2 linked regions of the Exiguobacterium sibiricum 7-3 genome follow. The protein of the gene in region 2 binds, or shares a complex with, the protein of the main gene of each other region. Links are inferred from orthologs where the notes say so. Each region holds a gene or a part of one and is shown on either strand. Other genes may lie near its edges. The genes, in order: dnaB and dnaG.

Region 1 (3,282 bases), 2.1 Mb from region 2 along the record:
TCGCAGACATACTTCGCGAACTCTTGACCGTACGCGTAGTATTCTTCGAAGATATCGTCGAAAGCGATCGCTTCCGCATCATACATCTTCGTGAACATCCGGTTTTTTTGCTCAAGAACGATTTTTAATTTTTCAGCGAATGTTTCTTTGTCGAGTAAATCAGCCATCCGGATTCCGATTCGTGCTGCTTTATCCATGTAGCACGGTCCGATTCCTTTAAGCGTCGTTCCGACCTTCGCGTCGCCCTTTTCTTCTTCTTCGAGTTGATCTTGCAACTGATGATACGGCAAGATGACATGCGCCCGATTGGAAATCAGTAAGTTATCCGTTGAAACACCACGATCGTGCAGATACTTCAATTCCTTGACGAGCGATTTCGGGTTGACGACAAGGCCGTTCCCGATGACACATTTCTTGTCTGAGTAAAAAATTCCAGATGGAATCAAGTGTAACTTATACGTCTCATTATTAAATACGATTGTATGTCCGGCATTGTCTCCACCTTGATAACGAGCAACGACATCGGCTTTTTTCGAAAGAAAATCGGTAATCTTTCCTTTTCCTTCGTCGCCCCATTGTGTTCCGACTACTACTACTGATGACATATTCTCATCCACCTCCACGTACGATTCAAAACCACGACTAAGTGTAACGCGGAAAAAAACAGAAGTCAACCAAATACCGAACAATTAAATGTTACAATTCTTTTTCGTTCGTTTAAAAGACGGTTTTAATTCATTTTTTTCCTTTCTCTTCAAGATATTCAAACATAACGATTAAAAAAACGCTTCTGTCTCGAAAGACGGAAGCGTTTTTAAGCCGTTTAGGCGGGTGGTGCATAGGAATTGTTCGGTTCGAGATCCACGAACTTATTGAATTCTTTCCGGAAAGCGAGTTTGACGGTACCGGTCGGACCATTCCGCTGTTTCGCGATAATGATCTCAATCGTGTTAGCATCTTCCGTTTCTTTGTTGTAGTAATCATCGCGGTACAAGAAAGCGACGATATCGGCATCCTGCTCGATCGCTCCTGATTCCCGGATATCGGACATCATCGGCCGTTTGTCCTGCCGACTCTCGACGCCCCGTGACAGCTGCGATAACGCAATGACGGGAACTTCGAGTTCACGGGCCAGTGACTTCAAGGACCGGGAGATCTCGGAGACCTCCTGTTGCCGGTTATCGCTGGAACGGCCGTTCCCTTGAATCAGTTGGAGATAATCAATCATGATCATCCCGAGACCGTGTTCCTGCTTCAGACGACGGCATTTCGCCCGGATGTCGTTGACACGAATACCCGGTGTATCGTCGATATAGATCCCGGCTTGGGACAAGCTGCTCATCGCGAGCGATAACTTACCCCAGTCCTCATCTTCGAGCTGTCCCGTCCGGAGACGCTGCGCGTCGACATTGCCTTCCGCACACAGCATCCGCATGACGAGCTGCTCCGCTCCCATCTCAAGACTGAAGATGGCGACATTCTCATCGGCACGGGTCGCGACGTTTTGTGAGATGTTCAAGGCGAAGGCCGTCTTCCCGACAGACGGACGGGCGGCAACGATGATTAAATCGTTGCGCTGGAATCCGGCCGTTACTTTGTCGAGATCCCGGAAACCGGTCGGAATACCGGTCGTCTCGCCGCTTTGTTTATGCAATTTATCGATCGTCGCATAAGCACTCGTCAAGACATCGGAAATCGGAATGAAGCTGGCACTGCCTTTTCCTTGTGATACTTCGAGAATCTTCCGCTCTGCTTCATTCAGCAGGACGTCGACCTCATTTTGCCGTTCGTAACCATCCGTGACGATTTCATTGGCGGTCCGGATCAATCGGCGTAATGTCGACTTTTGATCGACGACATTGACGTAATAGTTGATGTTGGCTGCGGTCGGAACACCTTCCGCCAGTTCACCGAGGTACGGTAATCCGCCGACTTCCTCGAGAATACCCAGCGTACTGAGTTCTGCCGTAACGGTCACGAGGTCGATTGCTTCTCCCCGATCCGACAACACAAGCATCGTTTCAAAAATGCGTTGGTGGGCCGCACGATAAAAATCTTGTGGCAATAATCGTTCGGACGCACTGATCAGTCGATCCGCATCGATCATGATCGCCCCAAGGACGGCTTGTTCCGCCTCAATGCTCTGGGGGGGCGTATTTTGCATTACATCACTCATCACCGGTCCCCTTTTCTACTCACGCTTCTTTAACCTGGACGTTTAACGTTGCTGTGACTTCATTGTGCAATTTCAATGGTACTTTCGTCACACCCAGTGTTTTGATCGGGTGCTCAAGTTCGATTTTACGTTTGTCGATCTTGTAACCCATCTGTTTCAACTCATCCGCGATTTGTTTGCTTGTAACGGATCCGAAGACACGACCGCCCTCACCTGTTTTTGTTGAGACGATGATCGTTTCTTTTTCAATCTTTTCTTTTAATGCTTGCGCATCTTGTAACGCTTGTTTTGCTTCTTCTGCCGCTTTACGCTCATGTGCCTCATGTTGCTTGAGGTTTCCGGTTGTTGCGGGACGTGCCAATTTCTTTTTGAACAACACGTTGTTTGCATATGCGTCAGCGACGTCCTTGACGTCTCCTGTTTTACCTTGGCCTTTTACATCTTGTAAGAAAATAACTTTCATTCTGTTTCCTCTCCTTTTGTTTCATCTTCTAAATAGTGGTCAATCGCTTTTCGTAATTCTGTTGCGACGGTCAGGACCGATTCGGTCATCTGTGTCGCAGCATTCGTTAAATGACCGCCGCCGCCAAGCGTCTCCATAATCAGCTGAACATTCACTTCACCAAGCGAACGGGCACTGATGGCCGTCCTGCCGTCCTGCAATTCCGCGATGACGAACGCCGCGCGGATTCCTTGGAGCGACAACAGCTGGTCCGCTGTTTGGGCGATCAGGACCTGATCATGGATGACACCGGGCTCGGCCGTCGCAATCGCCATCCCGGCGGTGTACACTTCCGTCCGCTCGAGGATATGCGATTGCTCGACGTACGTCTCAAGATCCTGACTGAGGAACTCTTGCACCAGGACCGTATCGGCGCCTTGCGAACGCAAGTACGAAGCGGCGTCAAAGGTCCGGGAACCGGTCCGTAACGTAAAGCCTTTCGTGTCGACGATAATTCCGGCAAGCAGTGCCGTTGCCTCAAGCATCGCCAGTTTCTGATTCGTCGGTTGATACTCGATCAGTTCCGTGACAAGTTCTGACGTCGATGACGCGTACGGTTCGAGATAAACGAGAACCGGTTCTTCAATAAAGTCTTCTCCCCGTC
Region 2 (3,273 bases):
CGTGTGATGGCCTGACGAATCCACCAGGTAGCATACGTCGAGAATTTATATCCTTTTGTATAATCAAATTTTTCAACCGCTTTGATGAGTCCCATGTTTCCTTCTTGAATCAAATCAAGGAACAGCATCCCGCGACCGACGTAACGCTTCGCAATCGAAACGACCAAACGTAAATTGGCTTCCGCTAAACGTTTCTTAGCTTCTTCGTCATTCTGTTCAATCCGTTTTGCGAGTTCGACTTCGTCTTCTGCGTTCAATAGATCAACGCGACCAATTTCTTTCAGGTACATCCGGACAGGGTCATTGATTTTGACGCCTGGTGGGACCGAAAGATCGTTTAAATCCGCTTCTTCCTTGTCGTCACCCGTTCCGTCGTTATTGACCTTGATGCCTTCTGTTTCGAGCAGTTGAAGGAATTCTTCGAATTGTTGCGCATCCATTGATTCAAACGAACTGAGTTTATCCTCGATTTTTTGATGCGATAGTTCACCATTCTTGTGTCCGAGCGCGATTAGTTCATCCTTCGCGAGACGTAGTATTTCTGCTTCCGATCTTGCTTTTTCTGCCATCGAACCATACACTCCTTCCACATCATGCAGCAGGTCATCGATCTTTCAAACGCCGTTTCCGTTCGATGATCGCCTGCATTAGCTCCGCTTGAGCACGGATATCTGTTTGTTGACTCAACTGCGACTTTTCCTCATCCAGTGTCCGCCGTTGTCGTTCATTTTGAACGGCACGAATATAATGACTCAATAAATCCGGATCATATTCCGGCATTAACATAAACTCTAGATCCGCTACGATTCGCTGAAGCGATGCATCGTGGAGCATCGTCAGAAAGCGATCGGGATCCGCTGGGGTGTTTGTTCCGTAAAATTCATATAGTTTCCCTGCAATCAGTTGATGGGCAGGATCGTTAAATGCCACACCAAGTTGATCACGTACCTCAAGACCTACTTCCTCTGAACGGATCATATAGGCGAGCAGAAACCGTTCGGCTCGTTTCCAATTCGAGAAGGTACGGTCTTGAGGAGAAGATGTCACGACTTGTGTCTGTTGCCGCCGCTCTTGTTTCGGTTTAGCCTGTTGCGGTTGCAACGGCTTAACTTGCGACAGCAGTGATTCTTTCGACAAGTGGAACTCTTCAGCCAGTTTCCCTAAATAGATGTCGCGTAACAATGGATTGGCCGTTCGGCCAATCTCCTCAAGCATAGTTTCAATATAACGGACCCGTTCTCCTTCTAATCGAAGGTTTTTTCCTTGCCGAAAATAAAAAGATTTGAATTCAAGGCTTGAAATCCGTTCCTGCTCGATTAAACGAAGAAATATCTCTTCCGATTGGGCACCGATGAAAGAATCGGGGTCCTCTCCATCCGGAAGACGAATTACAGAACAATCGACCGCAACATCTTCTAATAAACGTAATGCTTTAAGTGTCGCGGCACGTCCCGCTTTGTCTCCGTCATAACAAACTATGACTTCATCGACGATTCTTGCTAAATTTTGAGCATGGACCGGAGTCAATGCTGTCCCGAGAGAAGCTACCGTATAGGGTATACCCGCTTGAGCGACACGTACAACATCTAAATTCCCTTCCACAAGTACAACTTGCTTATTTTTTCGCATTGCACCACGTGCCTGTGCGAAACCAAACAGCAATTCGCTTTTATTAAAAAGAGGAGTTTCCGCTGTGTTGACATATTTCGGGTCCCTTCCGTCAATGGAGCGACCACTGAATCCAACAATCGTGCCATCACGATCTGAAATTGGAAATACGACCCGTCCATTGAATCGATCGCGATAATCGCCATCTCTGCCTATTGAAATCAACCCTGCTTCTACCATCTCATCCAAATCAAAGTTACGCCGTGCCAATGAATCCACCGTGAACCGGTCCTGGTCCGGTGCGTAACCGAGTTTAAACTCCCGCATCGCCGGTTCTTGGATTCCGCGTTGTTCGAGATATTCTCTTCCGGCGTCACCGGCAGCTGTCTGCAACATGACTTCATGATACAAATCTGCCACGATCCGGTGTGCTTCCCGCATTCGATATTTTTTTTCTTGATCGGGTGTGGACTCCGTTTGATCAGACCGTTCAAATTCCGGTAATTTGATGTCTGTTCGGTCCGCCAGCTTGACGACGGCTTCCGGAAAACTCATTCCTTCCGTTTCCATGACAAAAGTAATGGCGTTTCCCCCTGCCCCACATCCGAAACAATAATACATGCCTTTATCCGGAGAAACAGAAAAAGAAGGGGATTTTTCAGAGTGAAAAGGACATAACCCTGAATAACGATTCCCTTGTTTTTTTAATTCTACACGTTCTGATATCAATTCAACGATATCCGTTGCTTGTCGGACTTGGTCAACCAATTCGTCAGGAAGCCGTTTCAATTGGTCACCTCTCCTTTCGAACGTTTATATACATATACCCGCAATGAAACGGAACGAATACTCGTTCCGTTTCATTAGAAAATTTACATCATCTCATTAAGCAGCTAGATTAGTATACTACGTGAAACCATTCTTTACTAGTCATGTGATTTGCCCGAAATCCCTGTCAAGATGAGATTCGCCGTTTCCTCGACCGCTTTATTCGTCACATCGATGACTTGGCAACCGATTCGGTCATACAGATTTTTCGCATAATCGAGTTCACGATTGATTCGGTCCATTTGGGCATAAGCCGCTTCCGGTTTCAGTCCAAGCGACCGTAAACGTTCCATCCGGATATCAATCAGCTTCTCTGGAGAAATCAATAGTCCAAAACATTTTTCTTTTGGAATATCAAACAGTTCTTCCGGCGGTATCGATTCCGGAACGAGCGGTACATTCGCAACTTTATAACGTTTTAACGCCAAATACTGTGACAACGGAGTCTTCGAGGTACGGGAGACCCCGATCAACACGATATCTGCCCGTTTGATACCGCGCGGATCGCGACCGTCATCATATTTCACTGCAAATTCAACAGCTTCAATTTTCCGGAAATACTCTTCGTCCAACCGGTAAATCAGTCCCGGTTCTTCTTTCGGCTGCATCCCAAGACGCCCTTCCATCGTATCCAGTAACGGACCCAACAGATCAATCGCCTTGACTTCATGCGCATGTGCCGTTTCAGCAAGAAGCCGGCGGTGTGTAGCATGGACGATGGTATAGACGATTGTCGCTTGCTCTTCTTTTGCATGTAACACTAAATCATAAATGACTTGATCGTCATCGACGAATGGTATCCGGACCGTTTCAATTGCTTGCTCCGGAAACTGGATC

Evidence for each region.
Region 1: the proteins of dnaG (region 2) and dnaB are in contact, whole or in part, in a crystal structure (PDB 2R6A), measured with the Geobacillus stearothermophilus proteins. The link is inferred for Exiguobacterium sibiricum 7-3 from one-to-one orthologs. Residues at the interface, in WP_049624496.1 of Geobacillus stearothermophilus: Lys456, Leu457, Leu458, Pro459, Ala460, Asn463, Ala464, Leu467, Leu535, Leu536, Ile537, Ala538, Gln544, Glu545, Asp548, Tyr549, His552; in WP_033016901.1 of Geobacillus stearothermophilus: Ser13, Glu15, Ala16, Gln18, Glu91, Leu92, Asp94, Ala95, Val96, Pro97, Thr98, Ala99, Ala100, Asn101, Tyr104, Tyr105, Ile108.

What each region holds. Positions count from the first base shown.
Region 1 is NZ_KK211190.1:24,493-27,774, reverse strand. Bases 1-2,951 are described here. They hold dnaB (replicative DNA helicase), read right to left. Parts: upstream 2,177-2,951; coding sequence 824-2,176; downstream 1-823. Other genes in these bases: P402_RS0101140 (DHH family phosphoesterase), read right to left, coding at 2,636-2,951; rplI (50S ribosomal protein L9), read right to left, coding at 2,196-2,639; P402_RS0101155 (adenylosuccinate synthase), read right to left, coding at 1-605. Outside these bases: more of P402_RS0101140, read right to left, coding at 2,952-3,282. UniProt on the Escherichia coli protein: The main replicative DNA helicase, it participates in initiation and elongation during chromosome replication. Travels ahead of the DNA replisome, separating dsDNA into templates for DNA synthesis.
Region 2 is NZ_KK211190.1:2,174,555-2,177,827, forward strand. Bases 1-2,942 are described here. They hold dnaG (DNA primase), read right to left. Parts: upstream 2,398-2,942; coding sequence 604-2,397; downstream 1-603. Other genes in these bases: rpoD (RNA polymerase sigma factor RpoD), read right to left, coding at 1-569; P402_RS0112340 (pyruvate, water dikinase regulatory protein), read right to left, coding at 2,535-2,942. Also shown: more of P402_RS0112340, read right to left, coding at 2,943-3,273. UniProt on the Escherichia coli protein: RNA polymerase that catalyzes the synthesis of short RNA molecules used as primers for DNA polymerase during DNA replication.